Linked DNA regions of Variovorax paradoxus. The protein of the gene in region 3 interacts with the protein of the main gene of each other region in a pairwise test. Links are inferred from orthologs where the notes say so. Each region holds a gene or a part of one and is shown on either strand. Other genes may lie near its edges. The genes, in order: tsaE, GFK26_RS25625 and rlmB.

The links.
Region 1: the proteins of rlmB (region 3) and tsaE interact in binary tests that used the Escherichia coli proteins (3 or more experiments, as listed by UniProt). The link is inferred for Variovorax paradoxus from one-to-one orthologs.
Region 2: the proteins of rlmB (region 3) and GFK26_RS25625 interact in binary tests that used the Escherichia coli proteins (3 or more experiments, as listed by UniProt). The link is inferred for Variovorax paradoxus from one-to-one orthologs.

The regions. Positions count from the first base shown.
Region 1 is NZ_CP045644.1:3,890,228-3,900,286, forward strand. The notes cover bases 2,289-5,286. They hold tsaE (tRNA (adenosine(37)-N6)-threonylcarbamoyltransferase complex ATPase subunit type 1 TsaE), read right to left. Parts: upstream 4,036-5,286; coding sequence 3,541-4,035; downstream 2,289-3,540. Other genes in these bases: GFK26_RS17735 (N-acetylmuramoyl-L-alanine amidase), read right to left, coding at 2,289-3,544; queG (tRNA epoxyqueuosine(34) reductase QueG), read left to right, coding at 4,021-5,082; arsC (arsenate reductase (glutaredoxin)), read right to left, coding at 5,087-5,286. Also shown: GFK26_RS17715 (glycine zipper domain-containing protein), read right to left, coding at 1-3; GFK26_RS17720 (helix-turn-helix domain-containing protein), read right to left, coding at 162-599; GFK26_RS17725 (class I SAM-dependent methyltransferase), read left to right, coding at 684-1,556; GFK26_RS17730 (DUF2938 domain-containing protein), read left to right, coding at 1,549-2,049; more of GFK26_RS17735, read right to left, coding at 2,051-2,288; more of arsC, read right to left, coding at 5,287-5,467; GFK26_RS17755 (glutathione S-transferase family protein), read right to left, coding at 5,492-6,190; GFK26_RS17760 (6,7-dimethyl-8-ribityllumazine synthase), read right to left, coding at 6,235-6,747; GFK26_RS17765 (TonB-dependent siderophore receptor), read right to left, coding at 7,120-9,300; GFK26_RS17770 (DNA glycosylase AlkZ-like family protein), read right to left, coding at 9,619-10,059. UniProt on the Escherichia coli protein: Required for the formation of a threonylcarbamoyl group on adenosine at position 37 (t(6)A37) in tRNAs that read codons beginning with adenine.
Region 2 is NZ_CP045644.1:5,550,617-5,560,618, forward strand. Bases 4,154-7,094 are described here. They hold GFK26_RS25625 (NAD(P)H-hydrate dehydratase), read left to right. Parts: upstream 4,154-4,862; coding sequence 4,863-6,326; downstream 6,327-7,094. Other genes in these bases: GFK26_RS25615 (D-amino acid dehydrogenase), read left to right, coding at 4,154-4,410; GFK26_RS25620 (hypothetical protein), read right to left, coding at 4,400-4,819; GFK26_RS25630 (SDR family oxidoreductase), read right to left, coding at 6,336-7,094. Also shown: tsf (translation elongation factor Ts), read right to left, coding at 1-734; rpsB (30S ribosomal protein S2), read right to left, coding at 816-1,571; GFK26_RS25610 (amidase), read left to right, coding at 1,777-3,099; more of GFK26_RS25615, read left to right, coding at 3,157-4,153; more of GFK26_RS25630, read right to left, coding at 7,095-7,100; rnr (ribonuclease R), read right to left, coding at 7,164-9,434. UniProt on the Escherichia coli protein: Bifunctional enzyme that catalyzes the epimerization of the S- and R-forms of NAD(P)HX and the dehydration of the S-form of NAD(P)HX at the expense of ADP, which is converted to AMP.
Region 3 is NZ_CP045644.1:4,846,641-4,856,697, reverse strand. What follows is about bases 1,830-4,825. They hold rlmB (23S rRNA (guanosine(2251)-2'-O)-methyltransferase RlmB), read right to left. Parts: upstream 3,703-4,825; coding sequence 2,956-3,702; downstream 1,830-2,955. Other genes in these bases: GFK26_RS22345 (ribosomal protein L7/L12), read right to left, coding at 4,730-4,825; GFK26_RS22350 (hypothetical protein), read right to left, coding at 3,736-4,725; GFK26_RS22360 (NAD(P)/FAD-dependent oxidoreductase), read left to right, coding at 1,830-2,941. Also shown: GFK26_RS22375 (aldo/keto reductase), read left to right, coding at 1-160; GFK26_RS22370 (GNAT family N-acetyltransferase), read right to left, coding at 168-689; GFK26_RS22365 (helix-turn-helix domain-containing protein), read left to right, coding at 732-1,331; GFK26_RS34045 (hypothetical protein), read left to right, coding at 1,441-1,611; more of GFK26_RS22360, read left to right, coding at 1,814-1,829; more of GFK26_RS22345, read right to left, coding at 4,826-5,251; GFK26_RS22340 (ABC transporter ATP-binding protein), read right to left, coding at 5,310-6,032; GFK26_RS22335 (arylesterase), read left to right, coding at 6,069-6,704; GFK26_RS22330 (hypothetical protein), read right to left, coding at 6,801-7,004; GFK26_RS22325 (PLP-dependent transferase), read right to left, coding at 7,109-8,302; GFK26_RS22320 (M48 family metallopeptidase), read left to right, coding at 8,437-9,192; GFK26_RS22315 (helix-turn-helix domain-containing protein), read left to right, coding at 9,271-10,057. UniProt on the Escherichia coli protein: Specifically methylates the ribose of guanosine 2251 in 23S rRNA.

The DNA.
Region 1 (10,059 bases), 960 kb from region 3 along the record:
CATGGTGTCCACCTTTCGAGGAGTGATGGCTCATCATGGTCAAAAGTACGCATTTCGCGGTGTAGGAGCCTGCCGCACGTGCCTGTGCGCAGGGTCGGGCCGCGCAGCGTGGGACAGGGCGCGTGTTGCCGGACGCAACGCCTGCAAGCAAACGCGTGGGGTCAGGCGGTGCGGGGCTTGGGCGGCTTCGGCGCTTTTTTCTTCGGTGCTTCCAGCGCACCCGACGACGCCGCCCGCAGGATGCGGCGGAAAGTCGGGCATTCCATGTGGCTGGGCGCGGGGCAGACCGCGGCATGCCGCAGGCCGTCGCGCATCGCCGTGAGCTGGCGGATCGTGCGGTCCAGGTCCTGCGCCTTGTCGGCAAGCAGCTGCCGGTCGATGTGCGGCTTGCCTTCGGGCGAGAACATGCGGCCGATCTCCTCCAGCGAGAAACCGGCGGCGCGCCCCAGCGCGATGAGCGCCAGCCGCTCCAGCACGTCAGGTGCGAACACGCGGCGCAGGCCATGCCGGCCGGTCGACGCGATCAGCCCTTTTTCTTCATAGAAACGCAGCGTCGAGGCGGGAACGCCGGCGCGTTGCGCGACTTCCGAAATGTCCATGTGCTGCTCCCTCTTGACTTCAAGTCGACTTGAATTGGCACAGTCTAGCCTTCGCCGCTCGACGGCACCTGAAGGAAAACGATCATGGACGACGACACATCTCCCGCCAATGCAGAACAGGCCGCCCTGTGGAACGGCCGCGCCGGCAGCGCCTGGGTCCAGACGCAGGCCGTGCTCGACGCGATGTTCCAGCCGCTCGAAGCACGGCTGACCGACGCGGTGCGCGCCGTGGGCGCCCGCCGCGTGCTCGATGTGGGCTGCGGCACCGGCCGCACGACGCTCGCCGTGGCGCGGCAGCTCGGCGCGACGGGCCAGTGCCTCGGCGTCGATATCTCGGCGCCGATGATCGAGGCGGCGAAGGCCCGCGCCGCGCGCGAGGCGCTGCCGTCGGCCCGCTTCGTCTGCGCCGACGTGCAGGGCCATGCCTTCGAGCCGGGCGCGTTCGATATGGTCATCTCGCGCCTGGGCGTGATGTTCTTCGACGATCCGGTGCAGGCCTTCGCGAACCTGCGGCGCGCTGCGACGGACGGTGCGGCCCTGCGCTGCATCGCCTGGCGCGGCGGGGCCGAGAACCCGTTCATGACGACCGCCGAGCGCGCCGCCGCACCGCTGTTGCCCGGCTTGCCGCCGCGCCGGCCGAACGCACCGGGCCAGTTCGCGTTTGCCGACCGCGCACGGGTCGCGGGCATCCTCGAGGCGAGCGGGTGGGGCGAGGTCGACATCCAGCCGTTCGAGGTCGAGTGCGCGTTCCCTGCGACGGCGCTGGTCGACTACTTCACGCGGCTCGGGCCGGTCGGGCTCTTCCTGCAGGAGGTGGATGCAAAGACGCGCGCGCAGGTTGTCCAGACCTTGCACGCCGCCTTCGCGCCCTATGTGCAGGGCGACGAAGTGCGCTTCATCGCGGCCTGCTGGATGATCGCCGCGCGTGCGTCGGTGCAGGAGCGCGACGGTGTCTGAGGCGGTCGAGTTCGCGCTGCGCACGCTGTGGATCGGTGCTGGTGCGACGGTGGTGATGGACCTTTGGGCGGTGCTTCGTCGGCGCCTGTTCGGGATTCCTTCGCTCGACTACGCGCTCGTCGGCCGCTGGCTCATGCACCTGACGCGCGGGCGCTTCTTTCACGACCCCATCGGCAAGTCGCCGCGCGTGGCGGGCGAGGGTGTGATCGGCTGGACTGCGCACTACCTGCTCGGCATCGCGTTCGCGGCCGTGCTGCTCGCGGGCTGGGGGCTCGGCTGGGCGCACCAGCCGACGCTCGGCCCCGCGTTGATCGTCGGCATCGGCACCGTGATCCTGCCGTTCTGCGTGATGCAGCCCGCGATGGGCGCGGGCTTTGCGGCCCGCCGCACGCCGCGCCCTGCGATGGCGCGATTCCAGAGCCTGGTCACGCACGCGGTCTTCGGCGTCGGCCTCTATGCGGCCGCGTGGGTCGCCCGCGTGGCGGGCTTCTGAATCAGAGCTGCCGGCTGCGCGCCAGCGGCGGGTTCTGCGCGAAGTAGCGCTGGATGCCGCGCATCAGCGCGTCGGCCAGGTTCTCCTGGTAGTCGGCGCGGCGCAGGTTGGCTTCTTCCTCGGGGTTGCTGATGAAGGCCGTCTCGACCAGCACGCTCGGGATGTCGGGCGCCTTCAGCACCGCGAAGCCGGCCTGCTCGACCTGCGCCTTGTGCAGCCGCGCGCCGATGCCCTTGATCTCGCCGAGCATCGCGCCGCCAAGCTTCAGGCTGTCGTTGATCTGCGCGGTGGTGCTCATGTCGAGCAGCGCACGCTGCACCTGCGCCTCGTGGTTGCCCACGTTCACGCCGCCGACCTTGTCGGCGTCGTTTTCCTTGTTGGCGAGCCAGCGCGCGGCGCTGCTCGAGGCGCCGCTCTGGCTCAGCGCGAACACGCTGGCGCCGCGCGCGGCGGGCGTGGTGAAGGCGTCGGCGTGGATGCTCACGAACAGGTCGGCCTGCACGCGCCGCGCCTTCTGCACGCGCACGCCCAGCGGCACGAAGAAGTCGGCGTCGCGCGTGAGAAAGGCGCGCATCGGGCTGCCGTTGACGCTGGCCGCGTTGATGCGGTCGCGCAGGCGGTGCGCCACCTGCAGCACGATGTCTTTTTCGCGCGTGCCGTTCGGGCCGATGGCGCCGGGGTCTTCACCGCCATGGCCGGGGTCGAGCGCGACGATGATGATGCGGTCGGTGCGGCTGGCCGTGGCGCGCGGCGGCGGGCCGGGCGGTGTCACGGGGCGCGCCGGCGGCGCTGCAGCCACGGCGGGCGGTGGTGCCGGTGGCATCGGCAGTGGCATGCCGCCGGGGGGCAGCGCCGGCGCGGGCGCCGACGGACCGGGGCGCATGGCCTGCTGCGCCATCAGGTCACCGAGCGGATCGCCGGGCGGCATCGCGGGTCGCACGGGCGCCGGCGAGGGCGCGGCGGGCGGCGCGGTTGCGACAGCGGGGCCGTTGCTCGGCGCGCTGGTGCTGCCGTTCTTGGGCGCATCGCGCAGCCGCTCGGCGATCAGCGCTTCCATCGGGTCGATGGCCTGCTCGGGGTACAGGTCGAGCACCAGCCGGTGCTTGTAGGCGGCCACGGGCGCCAGCGAAAACACCTGCGGGCGCACGGTCTGCTTCAGGTCGAACACGATGCGCACCACCTTCGGTGCGTTCTGCCCGATGCGCAGGCCGTTGATGAACGGGTCGCCGGGCTTGATCTTGCCGACGAGGTCGCGCAGCTCGGTGTTGAGGTCGATGCCCTCGATGTCCACGGCCAGCCGGGGCGGGCTGCCGACCACGAGCTGCTGCGAGTTGAGGCGGGCGTCGGACTCGATGGTCACGCGGGTGTAGTCGGCGGCGGGCCACACGCGCACGGCGAGGATGCTGGCGCCGCGCGCGATCTGGTGCACGCCCAGCATCAGCGCGATGCTGCCGCCTTGCAGCAGCACGCGCCGTTTCAGGCCGGTCGCCTTCATGCGGCGAGGCACGCCAGCAGATCGCTGCCGCGAGGGGTGTTCGCAAGAAGGGTCACGCTGCGGGTGTCGTCAGTCATTGCTTCTATTTTAATAGCTAGGTCGGCAGGTGGGGTGCGCCCCGCGGCGTTTTCCGGCCACTCGGCCAGCTTGAGGCCCGGGCCCGCGAAGATGTCGCGAAAGCCCGCGTCGTCCCATTCGCGCGGATCGGCGAAGCGGTAGAAGTCGAAGTGGAAGATGGCCAGCCCGTCGGGCGCCTCGTGCGGCTCGACCACCGCGTAGGTGGGGCTCTTGATGCGCCCGGTGATGCCGAGCGCGCGCAGCAGGTGGCGCACGAAGGTGGTCTTGCCGGCGCCCAGGTCGCCCTGCAGCGCGATGAACGCGTCGCGCAACGCGGGCGATGCGGCGAGCGCGCGCGCCAGTGCGTCGGTGTCGTCTTCGCCCTGCCAGCGCAGGGTGCGCGTTTCTACAATCGGCAAGTGATCGTCAGCCATCCACTCATTGCTCGTATTCAGGCCTTGGCCCGGGAACTCGGATTCTCCCAAATCGGAATCGCGGGCGTCGATCTGTCGAGCGCCGAAGACGGTCTGATGCAATGGCTGGCCCATGGGTTCCATGGCGAGATGCAATACATGGCAACACACGGCACCCGCCGCGCGCGACCCGCCGAGCTGGTGCCGGGCACGGTGAGCGTGATCACCGCGCGCATGGACTACCTGCCGCGCGGCACGCCGGGCGACTGGCAGGCCGTGGAGTTCGACCGGCTCACGCGGCCCGGCGAGGCCATCGTGTCGGTCTATGCGCGGGGCCGCGACTATCACAAGGTGCTGCGCAACCGCCTCGCCAAACTGGCCGAGCAGATCGCCGAAGAGGTCGGCCCCTTTGGTCACCGCGCCTTCACCGATTCGGCGCCGGTGCTCGAGGCCGAACTGGCCTCGCGCAGCGGCCAGGGCTGGCGCGGCAAGCACACGCTGGTGCTCGACCGCGACGCGGGCTCGATGTTCTTCCTGGGCGAAATCTACGTCGACATGGCGCTGCCGCCGAGCGAGCCCGTCAGCGCGCACTGCGGCAGCTGCAGCGCCTGCATCGATGTGTGCCCGACGCGCGCCATCGTCGCGCCGCAGCGGCTCGATGCGCGCCGCTGCATCTCGTACCTGACGATCGAGCACGCCGGCGCCATCCCGACGGAGCTGCGCCCGCTCATGGCCAACCGCATCTACGGCTGCGACGACTGCCAGCTGATCTGCCCCTGGAACAAGTTCGCGAAGAAGAGCACGCTGCCCGACTTCGATGCGCGCGAGGGGCTCACGGGCCGCACGCTGGCCGAGCTGTTCGCGTGGAGCGAAGAAGACTTTCTGCGCCGCACCGAAGGCAGCCCGATCCGCCGCATCGGCCACGAGCGCTGGCTGCGCAACATCGCGGTGGCGCTGGGCAACGCGGTGCGGTCAGGCGAGGGCGGCGCGAAGGAAGCGTTGGCCACGCGTGCCGAGCATCCGAGTGCGCTGGTGCGCGAGCATGTCGCGTGGGCGCTCGCGCAGTAGCGCGTCAGACCGGCAGGATTTCGCGCACGCGCTCCCACGGACGGCACATGAGCGTGCCGCGCGGCGACACGACGATGGGGCGCTGCAACAGGATTGGGTGCGCCACGATCGCATCGAACAGCTGGTCGTCGGTCAGCTTCTCATCCGCCAGCTTCAGTTCTTCATAAGGCGCTTCCTTCGTGCGCAACAGGTCGCGCGCCGTCAGGCCCATGGCCTTCGCCAGTTCGCGCAGCTTCTTTTTCGAGGGTGGTGTTTCCAGGTACAGCACGATCTCGGGCTCCACGCCGCTTTCGCGGATCAAGCCCAGCACGTTGCGTGACGTGCTGCAGTTGGGCTTGTGATAGATCGTCATCGGGTAGGCGGTGGTCGGTGTGCGTGCGGTCATGGGGTCGATGATAGGAAACCGGGTTCAGCCGCCCGGCGCGCTCGTGTCCAGCGAGAAGGGAAAGCGCGCCGCCCAGAATTCCGCCAGCCGCGGCTCGGCGTCCACGCGCCGCACCACGCGCGCCATGCGCGGCGCCACGCGGTAGAAGCGCCGGCGGGTCGGCGTCCAGCGCGACACCACGGTCACGTACAGGTCGAGCATGCTGATCTTTTCGCCGAGCAGGTAGGGCGCGGGCTCGTCGATCTGCGTGTCCATCAGGTGCCAGCAGTGCGCAATGCGCTCGGCTGTGCGCTCGAGCATCGTGGCCTGTGCCGCGGGGTCGGGCACGAGGCGCGTCGGTTCGTCGCGCACCCAGAACATCGAATAGATCGACGCCGGCAGGTAGACCATCCAGCGCAGGTACTGCGCGCGGCGCGGGTCGTCGGGCGCGGGGCAGAGCCCGGCCTCGGGGTAGCGATCGCCGAGCCAGATGAGGATCGCCGCGCTCTCGGTCATGACCTCGCCCGACGGCAGCACGAGCGCGGGCACCTGCTGCATCGGGTTGACGTCGGTCAGCCGCTCGCGCTCGGACTCGCCCTCCCAGGGGGCGATGTCGACCGTGTCGACCTGCGCGCCGATCAGCGTCAGCGCGGCGTGGATGGGCGTGGCGCCCGAACCGGGTGCGCCATAGAGGGTGTAGCGGTCGGCAGCTGCTGCGGCCGCTGGAGCGGATGGAGAGGCCATCCGCGCAGGTTACTGCAGGCTTGCGCCGCTTGCCAACTGCGGGGTCAGGCGGCGAGCAGCGCGTCGACCTTGTCCAGCGCCTCGAGGGTCTTGAAGCAGGCCTCGGCCACTTCCGTGCCCTTGATCGCGAAGTGGCGGTGGAAGTACTTGCGGTGCTCCACGTGCTCGTGGAAGTGGTGCGGCGTGAGCACGGCCGAGAAGATTGGCACGTCGGTCTCCAGCTGCAGCGACATCAGCGTGCTGACGACGGTGTTGGCGACGAACTCGTGGCGGTAGATGCCACCGTCCACCACCAGCGCGCAGCCGATGATGGCCGCGTACTTGCCCGAGTTGGCGAGGCGCTTGGCGTGCAGCGGAATCTCGAAGGCGCCGGGCACATCGAAGATGTCGATGAGCTCGCGCGCCACGCCGAGCCGCGCCATCTCTTCGAGAAAGGCGTCGCGTGCCTGGTGAACGATGTCGGAATGCCACTGCGCCTCGACGAATGCGATGCGCTGGCCGCGCGGCGAACCCGATGCGGTGACGGCAGAAAGGGGAAGGTCGTTGATCTGACTCATGGTGTGCCTCTAGAAAGCAGGTTTCCTGAATCAGGGCGCACGAAACCACAGGCCCGCTCGCGCGCCGGTATGCCTCAAAAAAAAGCAAAGCAAGGCGCGCGGGCATGCCCGCATTTCGCGCTCTCTTTCATCCGGACTGTGACCGTCGGCTTCGGAATCGCACCGAAATCTGCTGACCCTCGAACCTGTGGCAGGTCCAAGGCGCTCGCGGGCTTGTGCGACTTTCGTCGCCATCACCGCCGGTGGGGAATTGCACCCCGCCCTGAGAACGCTTGCCGTCCGGCGAACCGGACGACGGCGCGATTCTAGAAGCCCCTTGCGGCGCGGGGTTGTCACCCGCGCGCCAGACCTTCGCCCGCGCGGGGATTTTCTTCAGAAGCGGTACGTGGCGCTGGCGGTCAGGGTACGGCGCTGGCCGTAGAAGCAGTCGCCGCGCGCCAGGCAGGTGGTGATTTGCACCTTGTCGGTCAGGTTGGCCACGTTGAGCGCCAGGCGCAGCGGGCCGTTGTCCCACGCGAACATCGCGTCGAACAGCGTGACCGCGGGCACGGGGTTGTTGTCCATGCCGTCGTACGACTTGCCCATGTAGCGCACGCCGCCGCCGGCCGAGAAGCCGTGCAGGCCGCCGATCGAGAAGCGCTTGGTCACCCAGGCCGAGGCCGTGTGCCTGGGCACGCCCGAGATGCGCTTGCCCAGGTCGGAGCCGTTGCTCTTCGACACGCGCGCGTCGGTGTACGCGTATGACGTGGTCCAGTCCCAGTCGCGCGCGATGCTGCCCTTGTACTCGAGCTCCAGGCCCTTCACGTGCACTTCGCCGAGCTGCACGCTGTTGAGCGGGTTGGTCGGGTCGGTGGTCTTGCGGTTGGTGTCGCGCAGGTCGTACACGGCCGCCATGAACGAGGTGCGCTGGCCCGCGGGCTCCCACTTCACGCCGGCTTCCCACTGCTTGCCGCGCTGCGGCTTGAAAGGGTTGTTCGACGTGTCGACACCGCCCAGCGGCAGGAACGATTCGGCGTAACTCAGGTACGGCGCCCAGCCGCCGTCGGCCAGGTAGACCAGGCCGGCGCGCTTGGTGGTGGCCTTGTCGTCGGCCGCCGCGGCGGGGCGGCCTTCGGTGTCGGTGGTGGCCTTGTCGTGGCGCAGGCCCAGCAGGCCGATCCAGCGGCCGTACTTGACCTGGTCCTGCACGTACAGGCCCGCCTGCTTCTGCACCACCTCGGGTGCGCGCGTGTAGCTGGTGGGTGCCGTGTAGTTGCCGTACACCGGCGCGTACACGTCGAGCGCGCCTGCACGGCCGCGGCCCGAGAGCTTGGAGGTGGTGTTGCGCTGGAAGTCGGCGCCCAGCAGCAACGTGTGCTCGACCTCGCCGGTCTTGAAGTGCGCTTCGGCCTGGTTGTCGAGCAGCAGCATCTTGCCGCCGTTGATGTCGCTGCTCAGGTCGCGCTCGATGGTGCGCTGGTCGGCGTTGAACACCGGGCGCGCCGGACGGCCCGTGAGGCGGTTGGCCGCGAAGCTGGTGTACGAGGTGTTGTACCAAACCTTGCTCTCGGTCGAGCGCAGATTCTGGCGCACCGTCCAGGTGTCGTTGATGCGGTGGCTGAACAGGTAGCCGAGTGAGGTGCTGCGCGTGTCGAAGCGGTCGAAGCCCGGTTCGCCGGTGAAGGTCGAGGTCGGGATGCGGCCATACAGCGAGGGCAGCAGCGTGCCCTGCCACGGGAAGAAGCCGATCAGCGAGCCGCTCTTGTCCTTCTGGTACGACGCCTGCAGCGTGAGCGAGGTGTCGGCGTTCGGGCGCCAGGTGAGCGAGGGCGCGATCGCGATGCGGTCGTCCGACACGTGATCGACCTGCGTGCCGCTGTCGCGGTTCACGGCCACGAGGCGGTACATCCACTTGCTTTCGGGATCGAGCGAGCCGGTGAAATCGGCGGCGATCTGCTTGCGCGAGTGGCTGCCCAGCTGCAGCTGCACTTCGCGCTGCGTCTCGGCCTGCGGGCGCTTCGAGACGAGGTTCAGCACGCCGCCGACGCCGCCCTGGCCATAGAGCACCGACGAGGGGCCGCGCAGCAGCTCCACGCGTTCGAGCATGTACGGGTCGGGCTTGCTGCTGTTGTAGACGCCGTAGGTGCGTTGCATGCCGTCCAGGTACTGGACGGCGTCACCGCCGCGCACCTTGAACGAGTCGCCGCGGCTGTCGAAGTAGCTCGACACCACGCCGGCCGTGTAGTTGGTGGTCTCGCGCAGCGTGAGTGCGCCCTGCGCTTCCATCTGGTCGCGCGTGACGACCGAGATGGCCTGCGGCGTTTCGATGAGCGGCGTGTCGGTCTTGGTGGCGGTGCTGCCGCGCCGCGCGACGAAGCCCGTCACGGGGCCGGTGGCGGTCTCGCCCGCGTCGCCCGAGACGGTGACGGTGGGCAGGGCTTGCCGTGTTTCGGTCGCGGCGGCTTCTTGCGCGTGGGCGTGGGCGCTGGCGGCGAGTGCCACGGCGGTGGCCGCGAACGCGGCATAGCCGCGCCGTGTGCGCGGCGTTCCGGGGCGATGGTTCTTGAATGTCATGTGCAGCTTCTCCTGTGTCCTGCGTCGGATGTGTCTAGGGCGGGCGAGTGGCTGCGGCGGGCGATCGGGCGCGCCATGGCTTCTCCGGTGCGATCAGAAAAACGAAACGAACGAACGCGTGCGTGCCGTGGCACTTTCCGAAAGGAAAGCGCACCGGCTGGTGTTGTGTGTCTACGGCGTCGTGGGGGCAGTGGCCGGGTGCGACGACACGGTGGTGTCGTCGCTCGGGCTGCTGCGTCTTCGTTCCTTCGAAGACGGCTGGCGGGCTCGCGGCGGGCGCGGGCGGCTGGCTGAGGCGGGCGATTATAAAAGGCCGCGTCAGCGGCCGGCGAGGAACTGCGTCATGCGGTGCAGTTCTTCGTCGAGGCCGGAGCGAAAAGCCGCGCCGTGCGGCTTCTTCGCGTCGGCGTAGCCGAAGGCCGGCTGCAACCGGCCTTCCGGCGCGCTCACGTTGGCCCAGCCGATCACGCGGTCGTGCCACAGCATCGGCAGCGCGTAGTAGCCGAACTGCCGTTTCGGCGCCGGCGTGTAGGCCTCGAACTTGTACGTCCAGCCCCACAGCAACTCGAAGCGGCGGCGGTCCCACACCACCGGGTCGAAGGGCGCGAGCAGACGCACCGCGTCGTCGGGTGCATGGCGGCGCGAGGCGGGGTTCTCGTCGGCGGGCCAGTACCAGGTGGTGCCGTCGATGCGACAGCTCGCGAGTTCTTCGCGTGCCAGGCGCAGCGCCGCCTGCGTCTGCGCAGAAAGATGCGGCGC
Region 2 (10,002 bases), 700 kb from region 3 along the record:
TTGAGGTACTTCTGCACGCCGCCTTCGATGCGCTTGGCAACGATGTCGGCCGGCTGCGGCTTCTTGCCTTCGGCTTCGGCAACCTTGCGGTCCTCTTCGGCCTTGCCAGCGGCCACAGCGCGCTCTTTTTCGATCAGGTCGGCGGGCACATCCGACGCCTGGACGGCGACCGGCTTCATGGCGGCGATGTGCATCGCGACGTCCTTGGCAGAGGTGTCGTCACCTTCGAATTCGACCATCACGCCGATGCGCGTGCCGTGCAGGTACGACGCCAGCTTGCCGTTGCCGGCGAAGTGCTTGAAGCGGCGGAAGCTCATGTTCTCGCCGATCTTGCCGATCAGGCCCTTGCGCACGTCTTCGAGCGTCGGGCCGAAACCGTCCTGCTCGTAGGCCAGCGCACCCAGCGCAGCCATGTCGGCGGGGTTGTTCTTGGCGACCAGCATCGCGGCAGCGTTGGCCATGGCCAGGAAGCTGTCGTTCTTGGTGACGAAGTCGGTTTCGCAGTTGATTTCGATCATGCCGCCGGCAGCGCCGTCGACAAAAGCCGTGACCACGCCTTCAGCGGTGATGCGGCCCGACGCCTTGCCTGCCTTGTTGCCGAGCTTGATGCGCAGCAGCTCTTCGGCCTTTTCCATGTTGCCGTCGGCCTCCGTCAGGGCCTTCTTGCATTCCATCATGGGCGCATCGGTCTTCGCGCGCAGTTCGCCGACCATGCTTGCGGTGATTGCAGCCATTTGTGTATCTCCGTAAATCCAAAAATCAAGTTAAAAAAAAGGGGCACCAAAGCCCCTTCTTCAGGCTCGCGAGAGCACCAATCAGGCCGAAGCGCCTTCTTCGACTTCGACGAATTCGTCGCCATTGCCTTCGGCAACGGCCTTGACCACGTCACCGCCGGCGCTGTTGCGGCCTTCGATGATGGCGTCGGCGATGCCGCGGGCGTACAGCGTGACAGCCTTCGACGAGTCGTCGTTGCCAGGGATCACATAGTCGATGCCTTCGGGCGAGTGGTTGGAGTCAACCACGCCGATCAGCGGAATGCCGAGCTTCTTGGCTTCGGCCACGGCGATCTTGTGGAAGCCCACGTCGATCACGAAGATGGCGTCGGGCAGCGCAGCCATGTCCTGGATGCCGCCGATGTCCTTCTCGAGCTTCGCGATTTCGCGCGAGAACGTGAGCTGCTCTTTCTTGCTCAGGCTGTCGAGGCCGGCTTCTTGCTGGGCCTTCATGTCCTTCAGACGCTTGATCGAGGTCTTGACGGTCTTGAAGTTGGTCAGCATGCCGCCGAGCCAGCGGGTGTCGACAAAAGGCACGCCGGCGCGACGGGCTTCTGCCGCGACGATTTCACGGGCTTGACGCTTCGTGCCGACCATCAGGATCGTGCCGCGGTTGGCCGTGAGTTGCTTGGCGTACTTCATCGCGTCCTGGAACATCGGGAGCGACTTTTCCAGGTTGATGATGTGAATCTTGTTGCGGTGACCGAAGATGAACGGAGCCATCTTGGGGTTCCAGAAGCGGGTTTGGTGACCGAAGTGGACACCGGCTTCCAGCATTTCGCGCATGGTGGTCGACATTGAATTTACTCCAAAGGTTGGGTCTAAAATCCAGCCCGTTTTGCGCCCCTTCGACGGGGGCGCAACACCTTGATTGGGCCGGTTTGCGGATGTGCTTGACTGGCGGCGACAAAACTGTCGCATAACCAGCGAAACCCAAAGAGTATAGCACGGCGGCGGCCCCCTCCTCCCTCGAACCAAGCCGTTCCAAGGTACCCTCGAAGCCATGAACGACCTTCACGCCACCCGTCTCACCCTTCTGGCTGGCGATTCCGATGCGCGCACCGAAATGGAGCGCGCCATCGCCCTCTCCGAATCCCCGGCCTGCGCCTACGTTTTCACCCGCACGCTGTTCGACGAGGCGCGCGCTGCGGCGGCCGCATCGGCACCCGAAAGTCGCCTCGCCGGGCTCGCCTTCACCAGCAAAGACCTGTTCGACGTCGCCGGCCAGCCGACACCCGCCGGTTCAGCCGTGCTCGCGCATGCGCCCGCCGCTCCGGCCGATGCGCTCGCAGTGGCACGACTGCGCGCCGCCGGTGGCGTGCTGACCGGACGCACCAACATGACGGAGTTCGCGTTTTCCGGCGTCGGCGTCAACCCGCACCACGGCACGCCGGCCAACGTGAGCGACACCGCCACGCCGCGCATTCCGGGCGGCTCGTCGTCCGGCGCGGCGATCTCGGTGGCGAGCGGTGCGGCCTTCATCGGCCTCGGCTCCGACACCGGCGGCTCGATCCGCATTCCAGCCGCACTGAACGGCATCGTCGGCTTCAAGAACACCGCCCGCCTCACGCCGGCGGACGGCGCCCTGCCGCTGTCGACCACGCTCGACACCGTCTGCGCCATGACCCGCTCGGTGCGCGACGCCATCACGGCGCACGAAATCCTCTCGGCGCGGCAGGTGACGCCCGGATCGGTGCCGCTGTCGGCCTACCAGCTGGCCGTGGCGAAGAACGTCTTCCTCGACGACATCGAGCCCGCCGTGGCCACAGCCTTCGAGCGCACCCTCGCCACGCTGCGCGCCACGGGCGCACATATCCAGGAGATCGAACTCCCGGAGCTGGCCGACCTGCAGGCCATCAACGCCACCGGCGGCTTCTCGGCGGCCGAGTCGTACGCCTGGCACCGGCTGCTGCTGGAGCGCAGCGGCGCCGGCTACGACCCGCGTGTGGCGCAGCGCATCCTGCGCGGCGCCGGCATGAAGGCGCACGAGTACATCGACCTGGTCCACGCTCGCCGCGACTGGATTGCCCGCGTCGAAAAGGCGCTGGCGCCGTTCGACGCCGTGCTGTCGCCGACCGTACCGATCACAGCGCCGTCCATCGCCAGCGTGGCGCCGGGCGCCGAGCGCGACGACGAGTTCTTCCGCGTCAACGCGCTGCTGCTGCGCAACCCGTCGATCGTCAACATGCTCGACGGCTGCGCCATCTCGCTGCCCTGCCACGTCGCCGGCGAATTGCCGGTCGGCCTGATGCTGTGGCACGCCGCGATGCACGACGATGCCGTGCTCGCAGTGGCACTCCAGGCCGAACGCGCGCTACAGAAATAACAGCTGTCACCGCCCGACCCGCGGGCGTCAGCCGCCTCTTTTATCTAGAACATTTCAATGAAAATCGCGATCGTGGGCGCCGGCATCGTCGGCGTCACCACCGCCTGGGAACTGGTTTCCGACGGTCATGAAGTGACCGTGTTCGAGCGCCGCGGCGCCGCCGCCGAAGAGGCCAGCTTTGCCAACGCCGGCGTGGTGGCCCCCGGCTACGTCACGCCGTGGGCCGCACCAGGCATGCGCGGCAAGGTGCTGCGCTCGCTGCTGTCCTCGCACGGCGCCATCAAGCTGCGCTGGCCGCTGAGCACGCGCGACCTCGGCTGGATGTCGCGCTGGCAGAAGGCCTGCAAGCTCGAAACCTACCTGGCCAACCGCGCCCGCATGCAGCGGCTGGCCTTCTACAGCCGCACCCGGCTGCACGCGGTGACCGAAGCGCGCGAGCTGAGCTACGAACGCAGCGACGGCTACCTGGTGCTGCTGCGCTCCAAGCGCGAGAAAAAACTGGTGCAGCCCGGGCTCGAGGTGCTGCGGTCGGCCGGCAGCGTGTTCCGCGAAATCGACGCCGACGAGGCCCGCCTGATCGAGCCCGCGCTCAACCCCGACACCCCACTGGCAGGCGCCATCCACCTGCCGGAAGACGAGGTCGCGAACTGCCGCCAGTTCGCGCTGCTGCTCAAGTGGGAGGCCGAGGCGCTGGGTGCACAGTTCCATTTCAACTGCGACATCGCGCCGCTGAGCCGCGCGGCGCCCACCGCGCTGACGCTCGCCAGCGGCTCGGACGCGCTGCAGTTCGACGCCATCGTGGTGTGCGCCGGCCTGTCGTCCGCCGCTCTGCTGCGTCCGCTGGGGCTGCGCATTCCGCTGGCACCGGTCTACGGCCACTCGGTCAGCGCACCCGTGCGCGAGCCGCTCAACGCACCGCGCAGTGCGGTGATGGACGAGCGCTACAAGGTCGCCATCTCCCGCCTGGGCCAGCGCGTGCGCGTGGCCGGCAGCGCCGAGATCGGCGGCTCGCCGGACGCGATGAGCCCGGCCGCGATCCAGACGCTCTACAAGGTGCTGCACGACTGGTTTCCGGGTGCGGCCACGCTGCAATCTGGCATCCAGCAGTGGAAAGGCGCCCGGCCGATGCTGCCCGACGGCCCACCGGTGCTGGGCGCCAGCGGCATTCCCGGCGTATGGCTCAATCTGGGCCACGGTTCGAGCGGCTGGGCGCTGTCGTGCGGCAGCGCGCGCGTGCTCGGCGACCTGATCGGCGGACAAGACCCCGGCATCGACCTCGAAGGCCTGGGGATCGAACGACTCAGTCTTTAGGGCCCCAGCGGCGCAGTTGCTCGGGGCTTGCCGGCTTTTCCGCCGGCAGTTCGGGCCGGGGCGCCAAACGCTGGGCGATCAACCCCAGAACAGCTGGCGCAATCAGCCCGAAGAACACCAGCACCAGCAGGTCCACGCCCAGCATCAGCCACTGCGTGCCGGACCCCGCCTCCACCGGCACGTCGAGCCACCGGATCACGCCGAGCCCATAACCCACGCCCAGAGCCCAGGCGACATCGCGCAGCGGCACCCGATGCAACACCTCGGCCAGCAGGAACAACCCCCACACAGCGATCAGCAGCCCGAACGCCCAGGCCGCGCCAGCGATCATCGCGGCAGCCGTGCCGATGAAGCCGGCAATGCACGCCAGCAGCAGAACCAGCAGCCAGCCGAAGGTCTTGAGCATCATCGGCCGATGATAGGAGGCGCGGCGTCGGCGGCACAATGGATCGATGCATCGCATCACGTCCGCCAGCGCCGCCGATCTGTTCGACATCGCCGCCACGCGCCGCATCGAGCAGGCCGCGGCCTCCGCCCTGCCCCCTCATACGCTGATGCGGCGTGCAGGCCTCGCGGCGGCACGGCTCGCAATGGCGCTCGCGCCGCACGCGCGAACGATCTGGATCGCCTGCGGCCCCGGGAACAACGGCGGCGATGGTTTTGAAGCTGCGGCGCAGTTGCGGCACCGAGGCTTCTTTCCGGTCGTCACTTTCGTGGGCGAAGAAAGTCGGTTGCCACCGGATGCGAAGGCCTCGCTGCAGCGCGCGCGGGATGCGGGCGTCACCTTCGCTTCGGAGCCTCCATCGAGCTTCGAACTGGCGATGGATGCGCTGCTCGGCATCGGGTCGGCACGACCACCCTCGGGCACCATGGCCGAATGGCTCGCGCAAATGCATGCGGGCGCGCAACCGGTGCTCAGCCTCGACGTGCCCTCGGGCCTCGATGCCGACACCGGCAAGCTGGCCTCTCACGTTGATCACGCGCCGGCATCGGCTCGCGCCACCCTCACACTCCTCACACTGAAGCCCGGCCTGTTCACGGCCCAAGGCCGCGACGCGGCCGGCACGGTGTGGTTCGATGACCTGGGCTGCAGCGTTTTCATCCGTGAGCGACCGACAGCCCGCCTTGCAGGCACGCCCGACATTCGGCCGCGCACCCACGCTTCACACAAGGGCAGCTACGGCGATGTCGCGGTGATCGGCGGCGCCTCGGGCATGGCCGGCGCCGCACTGCTGGCCGGCTCGGCCGCCCTCCATGCGGGCGCAGGACGCGTGTTCGTCGGATTGCTCGATCCCCGCGCGGCGCCGGTCGACACCTCGCAGCCCGAGCTGATGCTGCGCGACGCCCATGCGCTGGACCTCGCGGGCGTGACGGTCGTGTGCGGCTGTGGTGGCGGCGACGCCGTGCGCGAGCTGCTGCCGCGCGTGCTGTCGACGGCCGCCGCGCTGGTGCTCGACGCCGACGCACTCAACGCGATCGCCGCCGATGCATCACTTCAAACGCAACTGATCGCGCGAAGCCAGACCGGGGCACCCACCGTGCTCACGCCGCATCCATTGGAGGCCGCCCGCCTGCTCGGCGATACGACAGGCGGCGTGCAGGCCAACCGCCTGGCTGCGGCCCGCGCGCTCGCGTCGCGCTTCGGTGTTGTGACGGTCCTCAAGGGCTCCGGAACGGTGATCGCCGATGCGGGCGACGCGCCCCCGGTCATCAATGCGACCGGCAACGCCCGCCTTGCCACCGCAGGCACGGGCGATGTGCTCGCCGGCATGATCGGCGCGGCGCTCGCGATGCGTCGGCCGGCATTCGAGGCGGCCTGCGGAGCCGTCTGGCAGCACGGCCACATCGCCGAGACGTGGCCGGCCGATGAGGCCCCGCTCACAGCAAGCGCATTGGCCCGCCGCGCACCCCGCTGAGCGCAGGACTCAGCCGCGCCCGACGAAGGGCATCTTCGTCGCCATGATGGTGTGGAAGAGCACGTTGGCTTCCAGCGGCAGGTTCGCCATGTAGAGCACCGACTGGCCGACGATCTTGACGTCGATCAGCGGCTCGATTGCGAGTTCGCCGTTGGCCTGCGGCACGCCGGTGGCCATGCGTGCGGCCAGTTCGGTCATGGCATTGCCCACGTCCACCTGCCCCACCGCGATGTCGTACTTGCGACCGTCGAGCGAGGCGGTCTTGGTCAGCCCTTCGACTGCGTGCTTGGTCGAGGTGTAGGCCGCCGAATTCGGCCGCGGCGTGGTTGCCGAGATCGACCCGTTGTTGATGATGCGGCCGCCGCGCGGCGTCTGCGCCTTCATCGTGCGGAAGGCCTGCTGGATGCAGAAGAACATGCCGGTGAGGTTGATGTCGACCACGCCCTTCCACTGCTCGGGCGTCCAGTCCTCGAACGGGCCCGGCGGGTTGCCCACGCCGGCGTTGTTGAACAGCAGGTCGACGCGTCCGAAGCGCTCGACTGTGGCACCGAACAGCGCCTGTACCGAGTCGGCATTGGCCACGTCGGTGGGCACCGCGAAGGCGCGCGCACCCGCGCCCGACTCTTCCGCCACCTGCTCCAGCGGCTCGAGGCGACGCCCCGCAAGGGCCACGCTCCAGCCGTCAGCCAGCAAGGCCAGCGCGGCCGCACGGCCGATGCCCGACCCGGCGCCCGTGACGATCGCGATGCGGCCCTTGTTGTTTTCCACGCTCATGCTTCATGTCTCCTTTTCAGCTGGTCCATACACACGGTAAACACGTAGTGTGCACGGCGCATCTCATCCGCGGCGGGGCTTGCGCCCCTTGCCCTGCATCTTGTTGGCGGCTTTCTTCACCGCCGACTTGAAGGCCTGCATCGCCGATTGCGGGCCGGCGGGCGCCACGGCAGCGCCGCCGCCGCCGTGCTCCGACCGTGACTCGCCACCGGCCTCCGCCTTGTGGCGGGCGCTTCGCTTGGTCGACGCCTTCACCGGTGCGCTGCCTTTGTCCTTCATGGCGCGCGAGGTCAGGTCCTCGCCTTCGCGCACGAGGCGGAAGTCGATCTTGCGACCATCGAGGTCGACGCGGCTCACCTGCACCCGCACCCGCGTGCCGATGGCATAGCGGATGCCGGTGCGCTCGCCGCGCAGTTCCTGGCGCATCTCGTCGAACTTGAAGTACTCGCCGCCGAGCTCGGTGATGTGGACCAGACCTTCGACGTACATCGCGTCGAGCGTGACGAAGATACCGAAGGTGGTGGCCGCCGTGACCACGCCGCCGTACTCCTCGCCAAGGTGCTCGCGCATGTACTTGCACTTGAGCCAGGCCTCGACGTCGCGGCTGGCTTCGTCGGCGCGGCGCTCGTTGGCGCTGCAATGCAGGCCCGCCGCTTCCCATGCCAGCACTTCCTTGGTCGGTGCGATCGTGGCTTTTTGCGGCTTGGTCGTTGGCGCTTTCACACGCGAAGCCAGGCGCTTGGCCAGCTTGGCATGCGCCTCACCCGGCGTCGGCAGCATCGGCAACTGATAGCGCGTCTTGCCGAGGATCGCCTTGATCACTCGGTGCACCAGCAGGTCGGGGTAGCGGCGGATCGGGCTCGTGAAGTGCGTGTAGGCCTCGTAGGCCAGGCCGAAGTGACCGCTGTTGAACGGCGTGTAGATCGCCTGCTGCATCGAGCGCAGCAGCATGGTGTGGATCTGCTGCGAGTCGGGACGTTCCTTGGTGGCTTCGGCAATCGCCTGGAACTCGCCGGGGCGCGGATCGTCGGTGATGCTCAGGCCCACGCCCATGGCCTTCAGGTAGCCGCGCAGGATTTCCTTCTTCTCGGGCGTCGGGCCTTCGTGCACGCGGAACAGGCCCGGGTGCTTGCCTTCGGCAATGAAGTCGGCGCTGCAGACGTTGGCGGCGAGCATCGCCTCTTCGATGATCTTGTGCGCCTCGTTGCGCGTGCGCGGCACGATCTTCTCGATGCGGCCGGCGTCGTCGCAGATGATCTGCGTCTCGGTGGTTTCGAAATCGACCGCACCACGCTTGCCGCGCTGCTTGAGCAGGGCCCTGTAGACGTCGGCAAGATTCAGCAGGTCCTTGACGCGGTCCTTGCGCTTGGCGGCTTCGGGGCCGCGCGTGTTGCCAAGGATGGCTGCGACTTCGGTGTACGTGAAGCGCGCATGGCTGAACATCACGGCCGGATAGAACTGGTAGGCGTAGATCTCGCCGTCGGCCGCAACCAGCATGTCGCACACCATGCACAGGCGCTCAACCTCGGGGTTGAGCGAGCAAAGCCCGTTCGACAGCTTCTCGGGCAGCATCGGAATCACGCGGCGCGGGAAGTAGACGCTGGTGGCCCGGTCGTAGGCATCGATGTCGATGGCCGATCCGGTGTGCACATAGGCGCTCACGTCGGCGATGGCCACCAGCAGGCGCCAGCCCTTGCCACGGCCCACCTTCGCGGGCTCGCAGTACACGGCGTCATCGAAGTCTCGGGCGTCTTCGCCATCGATCGTGACGAGCGGCACGTCGGTGAGGTCGATGCGGCCCTTCTTGTCGGCGGGGCGCACCTTCTCGGGCAGGGCCTTGGCCTGCGCCAGGCACTCCGCGGAAAACTCATGCGGCACGCCGTACTTGCGCACGGCGATCTCGATCTCCATGCCGGGGTCGTCGATCTCGCCCAGCACTTCTCTCACGCGGCCCACGGGCTGGCCGAACAGTGCCGGCGGCTCGGTGAGCTGGACGACCACGACCTGGCCCACCTTGGCGGGGCCAGTGGCGCCCTTCGGAATCAGGACGTCTTGACCGTAGCGCTTGTCTTCCGGTGCAACGAGCCAGATCCCGCCTTCATGCAGCAAGCGGCCGATGATCGGCTGCTCGGGTCGCTCGACGATCTCGACCACGCGCCCTTCGGGGCGGCCGCGTCGGTCCTGTCGCACGATCCGCGCCTTGACGCGATCCTTGTGCAGCACCGCGCGCATCTCGTTCGGCGGGAGGTAGATGTCTGCCTCGCCGTCGTCGCGCTGCACGAAGCCGTGCCCGTCGCGATGTCCTTGAACAGTTCCTTCGATTTCGTCCAACAAGCTGCTGGAAGTGACATTATTTTTGATATGATCTCCTTCTTTCCTGAAATTCAAAACGTGGCTGCTTCTGCAGTCATGTGGGCCCAGATGGCGGAATTGGTAGACGCACTAGTTTCAGGTACTAGCGAGTAACATCGTGGAGGTTCGAGTCCTCTTCTGGGCACCAAGTTTAAACAGACCTTTACCAGGTCATCCGATTGAAGCCACCGGTCTCCGGTGGCTTTTTTCATGGCCGCTCGAAACTGCATCAAACGGGCGACGCGATCGTCAGATCACGCCCTTCGATGCCGGCCATGCGTGCACGATCACACCCACCCACCTTCGGCAGTGCAGCCACCGCACGAGCAATGTCGCGCAGAAGCTGAAATTTCAACGCAGCCAAAAGATCGCGCCAAATTTGTGGATATAATCGTAGTCTTTGCTGAAAAGCAAAAATAGCCCAGATGGCGGAATTGGTAGACGCACTAGTTTCAGGTACTAGCGAGTAACATCGTGGAGGTTCGAGTCCTCTTCTGGGCACCAAGATTGAACAGACCCTTACCAGGTCTTCTATAAAAAGCCACCGGCC
Region 3 (10,057 bases):
CGCCATTGCGTGGCAGATCGCACGGCCCGGCGTGACGGCGCCCATCGCCAGCGCGACCTCGCTGGCGCAGCTCGAAGAGCTGGTGGTGGCCACGCAGCTCAAGCTGGACGCGGGCACCATCGACATGCTCGACCGCGCCAGCGCCGAGACGCCGGCCTGAGCCTCGGCTAGCCGTCGACCGGGTTCAGCGGCGTCGCCAGGATGCGCTGGTAGAACGCCACGTCGAGCCAGCGGCCGAACTTGAAGCCGGCCTGCTGCACGGTGCCCGAATGCGTGAAGCCCAGGCGCTCGTGCAGCGCGATGCTGCCGGCGTTCGATGCGTCGATGGCGCCGACCATCACGTGCACCTCGCGCGCAATCGCCTCGGCCACGATCGCCTCCATCAAGGTGCGGCCCAGTCCCTCGCCGCGGTGCGCGGCATCGACGTACACCGAGTGCTCGACCGTGTACTTGTAGGCCGGGAAGGCGCGGAACGTGCCGTAGCTGGCAAAGCCCAGCAGCTTGCCGTGCTCGTCTTCCGCGCCGATCACCGGGAACCCGTTGGCGCGCTTGGTGGCGAACCACGTCACCATGTTCTCGGGCGTGCGCGGCTTGTAGTCGTACAGCGCGGTGGAATTGACGATGGCCTCGTTCAGGATCGCCAGGATGGCGCCTGAATGGGCTTCTTCGGTGCAGGCGATGAGACGCATGGTGTTTCTCTGTCGTTCAATATAAGAGAATAATAATCTCATATGGGAAACACTTCACCTTCCACCCCGTCGACAGCGCCGGCCGATGGCCACATCGACGCGCTCATCGCCACCCGGCTGCTGGCGCTGCGCCAGGCCCAGGGGCTCAGCCTCGCGGACCTGGCCGGGTTGTCGGGCGTGAGCAAGGCGATGATCTCCAAGGTCGAGCGCGCGCAGAGCAGCCCGACGGCCGTGCTGCTGGGAAAGCTCGCCGCCGGCCTCGGGGTTTCGCTGGCGCAGCTTCTGACCGAGGACAAGGCGCAGCCGCAGCGGCTGCGCACGCGGGCCATGCAAGAGGTCTGGCGCGACCCCGAGGCAGGTTATTTGCGCCGGCAGGTCGCCGAGCGCAGCGCGGGCAGCGGCGTGGAGCTGGTCGAGGTCGAGCTGCCGCGCGGTGCGCAGGTCGGCTATCCGCGGTGGAGCGGCACGCCGTACCGGCAGAGCCTGTGGATGCTCGAAGGCGCGCTGCAGGTCGACTACGGCGAAGAGCGCTTCGAACTGGCCCCGGGCGACTGCCTCGACTTCGGCGTCGACCGGCCGCTGGTCTTCAAGGCGCTCAGGCGCGCCGCCTGCCGCTACCTGCTGGTCGCCGTGCCCGATTGACCGTACCCGCGCGGTAGGCAAGCTCCCACACGCAGAGACGGTGCAGGCCGGTTGGGACAGCAGGGCGCGTCGGGATACTGCAAGGCATCTCAGCTAACGGAGCCACACGATGTCCTTTGCGCTTTACATGATCGGCTTTCTGATCTTCCTGGCCGGGGTCGCCTGGGGCGCCTCGGTGGCCGGCGTGCCTACGCTCTACATCGGCATCGGTGCGCTGATCCTGCTGGGCATCGGCGTCTTCAGCGCCGTGGCCCGCACGCGCAGCAAAGACCCGTCCTGAACGAGCCCGCCGGCTTCACAGATCAGTTCACACAGGCTTCACGCCCGACGCACATGGCGTCGCTAACTTCGCAGGCGCACCACACCCCGTGGTGCGCTTTGCAAGTCAGCTTCCCATGCACGCCGCTTCTTCCTGTCTCCTTTCCCCACTCACCCCAGCCTCTTCTTCCTCGTCGGCCGCGCCCTGCCCCGCTCCGGCTTTCGTGACCGACCCCGGTCTGGCCTGCACCCAGGTCGACCTGCTCGTCATCGGCGCGAGCTTTGCCGGGCTGGCCTGCGCACGCGCCGCTGCCAAGGCCGGCCTCAGCGTGATGGTGCTCGAGAAGAAAGCCGCCGCCGGCGCCAAGCTGCACACCACCGGCATCATCGTCAAGGATGCGGTCGACAGCGTGCCATGGCTGGCCGAAGTGCCGCCCGCGCTGGTGCGCCGCATCGAAGGCGTGCGGCTGTACGCACCCGACATGCACCACGTCGACCTGCACGCGCCCGGCTACTGGTTCTGGGCCACCGACGCGCCCGCGCTGCTCGACTGGATGGTGGACTCCACCCGGGCCTGCGGCGTCGAGGTGCGCCTGGGCACGCTGTTCGAGCAGGCGCTCTGGGTGAACGGCCGCTGGGAGGTTCCGGTGGCGCAGGGCCCGTGCATCCGCGCGACCTACCTCGTCGGCGCCGACGGCCCGCATTCGCGCGTCGCCAAGGCGCTGGGCCTGTCGCGCAACACGCGCTTCCTGTACGGCGTGGAGCACGAGTACCAGGGCGCGCGCATGGCGCCCGACCTGCTGCACTGCTTCATCGACAAACAACTGGCACCGGGCTACATCGGCTGGGCGCTCGACGGCGTCGGCGTGAGCCAGATCGGCCTGGCGCGCCGCATGGGGCACCACGACACGGGCGCGCTGCGGCTCGACCCGCTCTTGCGCAAGATCGCCCCCGTGGTGTCGCCCGGCGACGCGCCACCGGTCGCCGTGCGCGCCGGAATGATTCCCTGCGGCGGCGTGCTGCCGGTGGTGGCCCGCGAACGGGCGTTGCTGGTGGGCGATGCGGCGGGCATGGTGTCGCCCGTGACGGCCGGCGGCATCCACACGGCGCTGCAGCACGGAGAGCGTGCCGGCGAGGCCGTGGCGCGCTTCGTGCGCGGCGAGGTGGACGACCCCGCCACGTGGTTCGTGCGCGGCTACCCGCGTTTCCTGATGAAGCGCACGTTGCGCTGGGCCTTCGACCACTTCCAGAGCGACTGGATGTTCAATCGCCTGCTCGGCACGGCGCCGATGCGGCGTGCGGCGGAGCTGGTGTACTTCCACCGCAAGGGCCGCGGGGCGCTGGCCCGCTAGCCCTCAGGTGAGGCTCAGAGGCCGCGCTGGCGCATGGCCTCGTAGAGGCACACGCCGCTGGCCACCGACACGTTCAGGCTCTCGACCGCGCCGGCCATCGGGATGCTGACGAGTTCGTCGCAGGTCTTGCGCGTGAGCTGGCGCATGCCCTCGCCCTCGGCGCCCAGCACCAGCGCCAGCGGGCGCTTGAAGTCGCTCTGGTAGATGGTGCCCGGTGCGTCGTCGCTGGTGCCCACGCACCAGATGCTGCGTTCCTTGAGCTCGTTGAGCGTGCGCGCGAGGTTGGTCACCATGAAGTACGGCACGGTCTCGGCCGCGCCGCTCGCCACCTTGGCGACGGTGGCGTTGATGCCGGCCGCATGGTCCTTGGGCGCGATCACCGCATGGGCCCCGGCACCGTCGGCCACGCGCAGGCAGGCACCGAGGTTGTGCGGGTCGGTCACGCCGTCGAGCACCAGCAGCAGCGGCACGGTGCCGGCCTCTTCGAGGCCTTCGAGCAGTTCGTCGAGCGAATGGATTTGCGCGGTGGGTTCGACCCGCGCCGCCACGCCTTGGTGGCCGTGGCTGCCGGCCAGCTTGGCAATGCGCAGGCTGTCGGCCTCGACCAGCCGCACGCCGGCTTCTTGCGCGCGCGCGATGAACTGTTTCATGCGCGCATCGCGCCGGCTGGCATCGAACAGAACCTCGAGCACCGATTTCGGCGCGGTCTTGATGCGCACGCCCACGGCATGGAAGCCGAAGATCACTTTAGGGGAAGACATCCCCCGATTATCAAGGGCGCGACGCCTTCACCCTCACGCCAGCGGCAATCCGCTGTTCGCGCGGGTGCGTTCGTCGTGCAGTTCCTGCACCACCAGGGCGTTCATGTGCACCTTCAGCGTGTTGCCCACGCTCCCCAGGTACTGGCAGGCGGCATACCCCTCGGCGGCCTTTTCGTAGCGCGCCACCCAGGCATCGCGGGCGGGCAGCCGGTCGGGCGACACCGGCCAGACGCCCGGCTGAGGCTTCAGGTGCTCGCCGATGCCCACACGCCAGGGCTTGGCGCTCAGGCGGGCGCGAAAGCAGTTCTGGTTGCGGCACATGCGCGCGTAGACCTTGTCGGCGCCCAGCGTCTGGAACGCGTCGGTCACGGCGGCGTCGGACGGTGCGAAGACATCGTGCATCGCCAGCACGCGCAGGCCGGCCGGCGTGCGGTACAGGCGCAGGTGCCAGTCGGGATGCTGGTGGATGAAGCGCTCGACACGCGCACGGGCACCCGCCAGCGGATCGCTCTTGTCCTCGACCGCGGGCAGACCCTCTTTGTGGGCGCGCCAGAAGCCGAAGGCCGCCACCAGCATGAAGGCGGCCACGCCGGCCATCGCCGAGCGCGTGGCGTAGCCCGCGACCAGCGCACCGATGAATGCCGCGCCGATCACCGTCAACCCGCGTGCGCTGCCGCGTGAGCCTGGGCCCTCGAAGTCGACATCGACGAACAGCACGTCGGGCGTGTTGAGGCAGCGCGCGCCGTAGCCGTTGCGGGTGACGACGGTGTCGCCCTGGCGTTCGACGATCTCCTCGCGGATCGGCATGCCGTTGGCGCCGTTGTAGGCCAGCTTGCGCTCGCGGCGCTCCAGTTTTTCGCCGCCCACCACGATGCGGTCGAACGCCTCGCGGGTGCGCTGGTCGGCATGGGCCTGTGCGGCCAACGGGCTGTCGTCGGACCAACCGAAACGGCGCACGGTGAACTGCTGGCTGCCCACACGCTCCTGGATGCGGCCTTCGGCCCAGAACTGGGGAACGATCATGCGCTCAGGCGCCCTTGAAATACGACCACGCCGCGGCCGCGATCAGCAGCACGACGATGACCGGCAGCCACTTGAAGCCGCCGCCCGTCACCCGGCCCGGCTCGGCCATCGGGTTCACCGCCGCGCTCGACGGCAGGTGCCCGAAGTCGCCCACGGCAGGGTTCTGGTGCGCCTCGACGAGTTGCTTGGCCTCGGCCAAGCCCAGGCCGGTGGCCTCGCGCGTGAGGCGCACGGCCTCGACCTTCTGGCCCCGCGCCAGGGCTGCGAGTGCGGCCGCCGGCACCGCGGCGGGGCCGTTGCCCTGCATGCCGTTGCCCGTCTCGGCGGCCGCCTCGCCCCGGCCCCAGTCGCCTTCCTGCCAATCGGCCGGCGCGCCGGTGATGAGCGCGCCACTGTTGGCATAGCGCTCGACGGCTTCCTTGGACGACTTGAGGTCCATGCCGGTGCGATCGCGCACGATCTTGATGGCCTCGATCAGGTTGCCGCGCTCCAGCGCGGCAATGGCTTCGGGGGGAAGCTGGGTCATGAACTCTCCTCGTGTTCAGGGGAGCGCCGCGGGAGCCGGGCGCTGTCTTTCTACGGACTCAGGCGGCCTGGGCGACGGTCGATTCCGGTGTCTTTTCGTTGAGCGCCACGCGCCCGGCCTCGATGGTGATGCGCCGCTCGCACTGCGAGGCGATGCTGCGGTCGTGCGTGACCAGCACCAGCGTGGTTCCCAGTTCGCGGTTCAGGTCGAACATCAGCTTCATGACCTGCTCGCCGGTCGCGAAGTCGAGGCTGCCGGTGGGCTCGTCGGCCAGCAGCAGGGCCGGCTGGACCACGAAGGCCCGCGCCAGCGCCACGCGCTGCTGCTCGCCGCCCGACAGCACCTTGGGGTAGTGGCCCAGGCGCTGGCCCAGGCCGACGCGGCCCAGCATCTCGGTGGCGGCCTTGCGCGCGTCCTTGCGGTTGGCCAGTTCCAGCGGCAGCATGACGTTTTCGAGGGCGCTCAGGTTGCCCAGCAACTGGAAGCTCTGGAACACGAAGCCCACACGCTGGGCGCGCAGCGCGGCGCGCTCGTCCTCGTCGATGGCGAAGATGTCGTCGCCCGCAAGCTTCACGGTGCCGCGCGTGGGCGTGTCGAGTCCGGCAATGATCGACAGCAAGGTGCTCTTGCCGGAGCCCGAGGCGCCGACGATGGCGGCGGTTTCCCGCGCGCCCAGGGTGAAATGGATGTCCTGCAGAATGTCCAGCGTGCCGGCCGAGTCGGTGACGGACTTGAAGACATGCTCGACGGCGACAATGGCATCAGACGGAGGTTGGGACATGAAAGGCTTTTCGTTTTGAATCGACGTGACTTTATCTTGACCACCGCCGCGCTCGGCAGCGCGGGGGCATGGACGGGTGCTGCGGCCCAGGCGCAGGCGGCATCGACCGGCAAGCCGGTGATCCTCGTGCTCGGAGATTCGCTGAGCGCAGAGTACGGCCTCAAGCGCGGCGAAGGCTGGGTACCCTTGCTGGAAAAAAGGCTTGCGCAGCAGAAGATCGCAGCCTCGGTGGTCAACGCCAGCATCAGCGGCGACACCAGCTCCGGCGGGCGCGCCCGCTTCCCCGCCCTGCTGGCGCAGCACAAGCCCAGCCACGTGGTGCTGGAGCTCGGCGCCAACGACGCCCTGCGCGGCCTGCCGCTCTCGAACACCGAAGACAACCTGCTGCAGATCACCAAGGCCGCGCAGGCCGCGGGCGCGCGGGTGCTGATCGTCGGCATTCAGGTGCCCCCGAACTACGGCGGCGACTACACGCGGCGCTTCGAGGCTGTGTTCGCGAAGGTGGCGGGCACGACGAAGTCGGCGCTGGTGCCGTTCCTGCTCAAGGGCGTGGCCGATGCGCCCGACGCCATGACGCTGTTCCAGGCCGATCGCATCCACCCGACCGCCGCGGCGCAGCCGCAGATCCTGGACAACGTCTGGCCGGAGCTGCGCAAGCTGCTGCCCAAGTAGCCGCCCTGATCGCGTCTGGCGCGATCAAAGAAAAAGCCGCAGCAGGCCTTCGCCTGCTGCGGCTTTTCTATGTCCGGGGGTGCGGGAAACGGGCAATCACCCGTTCTTGGTCGGCAGCTCGGGCACCGTGGGGGGATCGCGCTCGAGCGATGCCACGTCGGTCTCCGGATCTCCGGGCGCCAGTCCGTCGCTGCTCGGGCTGAGCTTGCGGTTCGCCTTCTCTCGAAGCTTTTCTTCCTTCTTCTTCTTCTTGGCCAGCTCTTTCTGACGCTTCTCGTAGCCGTAATTGGGTGTTGCCACTGCTTTTCCTTCAGGCGAGGCAGTCAGGGTGACTGCGATTCGGCCTACTGTAAGCGATAACGGTGCACCCCCAGCCCGGCGACGGCCCGGGCCCGGCGCTTTGCTTACATCTGCAGCAATGCCTGTTGCAGGTCGGCACGCAGGTCGTCCACGTCTTCCAGGCCGACCGAGAAACGCACCAGGGTGCCCTTGTACGGCCAGCGGGCGACGCTGGCGTCGCGCATCAAACCGATGTCGTAGGGCACGACGAGGCTGATCGGGCCGCCCCACGAATAGCCGAGGCGGAAGAGCTTGAGGCTGTCGCAGAAGCGGTCGACCTGCTCGGTGCTGAAGCGCTCGTCGAACACCACCGAGAACAGGCCCGCGGCGAGGTCGGTGGCGCCGCACAGCGCGCGCCAGTTGGCATGGCCCGGCGAATCCTCGAGCGCAGGATGCAGCACCTGCGCGATCTCTTCACAGCCGTTGAGCCAGCCGGCCAGCTCGCGCGCCGCGCGGTCGTGTGCGCCGTAGCGCAGCGCCATGCTCGGCAGCGAACGCAGCAGCGTTTCGACGTCGCCCACGCCGATGCCGAAGCCCATGCGCATGTGGGTGAGCTTGAGCGCGCGATGCAGCCGCTCGTCGCGCGTGACGACACTGCCCATGAGCACGTCGCCGCCACCGCTCGGGTACTTGGTGAGCGCATGCACCGACACGTCGACGCCCTGCCCCGTGCCGTTGAAATCGAAGGGCGCGAAGGCCAGGCCTGCGCCCCAGGTGTTGTCGAGCGCGGTCATCACGCCGCGCTCGCGGCAGACCTCGGCGAGCGCCGGCAGATTGGGGAACTCCATCGTCACCGAGCCGGCGGCCTCGAGCCACACCAGCCGCGTGCGGTGCGAGAGCTTGGCTTCCAGGTCGGACGGATTCATCGCGTCGTACAGGCGGTGCGTGATGCCGAAGTTCGCAAGCTCGCCGGTGGCCAGCGCCTTGGTGGGGCCGTAGGCGTTGTCGGGAATCAGCACCTCGTCGCCGGTTTTCAGGAACGCGAACGAGACCAGCGAGATCGCGGCCAGTCCGCTCGGCACGAGCAGGCATTCGGTGCCGCCTTCGAGCGTGGCCAGGCGTTCTTCGAGCGTGAAGGTGGTGGGCGTGCCGTGCAGGCCGTAGGTGTAGCCGGCCTTGGTCTTCCAGTCGCGCGCGCGCATGGCGGCGACGTCGGCGAAGAACACGGTCGAGGCCTTGAACACGCCGGGCTGCGGCGCGGCGAAAGTGGCCGGCGGCGTGTAGGGATGGTGGATCAGGGTCGTGGAAGGCTTGCTCATGTGCAGATGCTAGCGCCCCGCGAGGAACCCTTAACGGTCGTGACATTCTCCGTGCGATATCGACGGCCTTGGCCGGATCACCCGCGCATTGCGGATAGAGTTCGGGCTCCGAAAATAAAGGGAGGATTTTCTCGATGCGTCATCTGCTCATCACCCTCACGGCCGCTGCGGCCTTGTCCGCCTGCGGCGGCATGAAGAACCTGGATTCGAACGCGCTCGCGGGCGCCGGCGGCAGCGCCTTCAAGGCCATGTCGCTCACCGACGGCGACGTGCAGGCACTGGCCAACCAGTCGTGCGCCGAGCTCGACAAGAGCTCCAAGGTCGCCCCCGCGACCGATGCCTACAGCAAGCGCCTGGAGCGCGTGCGCCAGGGCCTGCCGACCACCATCGGCGGCCAGCCCGCCAGCTACAAGGTCTACCTCACGACGGACGTGAATGCCTGGGCCATGGGCAACGGCTGCATCCGCGTCTACAGCGGCCTCATGGACCTCATGAACGACGACGAACTGCGCGGCATCATCGGCCACGAGATCGGCCACGTCGCCCTGGGCCACAGCAAGAAGGCCATGCAGACCGCCTACGCCGTGTCGGCCGCGCGCGGCATCGCCGGCGCCACCGGCAATGCGGCGATCACGCAGCTGTCGTCCTCGCAGATCGGCGACTTCGCCGAGAAGCTGGTCAACGCGCAGTTCTCGCAATCGCAGGAAACCGACTCCGACAACTACGCCTTCGACCTGCTGACCACGCAGAAGCTCAAGCGCGAAGGCCTCGTCACCGCGTTCCAGAAGCTGGCCAAGCTCGACGGCGGCAAGAGCTCGATGCTCAGCTCGCACCCGGCCTCCGGCGACCGCGCAGCCAACATCCAGAAGCGCCTCGCAACGAGCAAGTAAGCAGCCCGGGCGAAGCGGGGCCTCGGCGCACAATGCGCCGATGGTCACCCGCCCGCCCTTTCCGGGGCCCGTCGCGCCATGCAGCTGACGCGGCCCCCGTCCCCTCATTTGCGGCCCTTCCTGCGGCTGCTGTGGGCCTCGGCGCCCGAGGGCGAACCCCCAACACGCACCGGCGCGCGCGAACACATGCTGCCCACGGGTGGCATGCACCTCGTCTTCCGGCTTTCAGGGCCGCCGCTGCGGCTCTTCGACGACACCCGCGACCTGCGCGGCCACACGGTCGGCTACGCGATCGTCGGCGGCGCGCGTGCCGCTTTCTACCTGCGCGATGTGTCGGTGGCGACACGCTCGGTCGGCGCGCAATTGCACCCCGGTGCCGCCCGCCTGCTGCTGGGCGCGCCCGAAGACGCGCTGAGTGGCCGCCACACGCCGCTCGACGCGCTGTGGGGCGAGCGCCAGACCGCCGATGCGCTTGAACAGTTGCATGCATCGTGTGACGACCCAGCCCGGCAATTGGACGTATTCGAAGCCTTGCTGACACAGCACCTGGCCGCTGTCGCCCTGCCCCGCACCAGCCCGCGCGGCCTGCACCCGGCCGTGGCCGCCTCGCTCGGGCAGATGACCCATGACACACCCGCGTCGATCGCCACGCTCGTGGCACACAGCGGCTACAGCCACCGGCGCTTCATTGCGCTGTTCCGTGCGTCGATCGGGCTCGCGCCCAAGGAATACGCCCGCGTGATGCGCTTCGACCGTGTGCTGGCGCTGGCCGCCGACGATCCCGCGCGCGCCTGGGCCGACATCGCGTTCGCCGCAGGCTACAGCGACCAGGCGCACCTGAGCCGCGAGTTCTCCACGCTGGCCG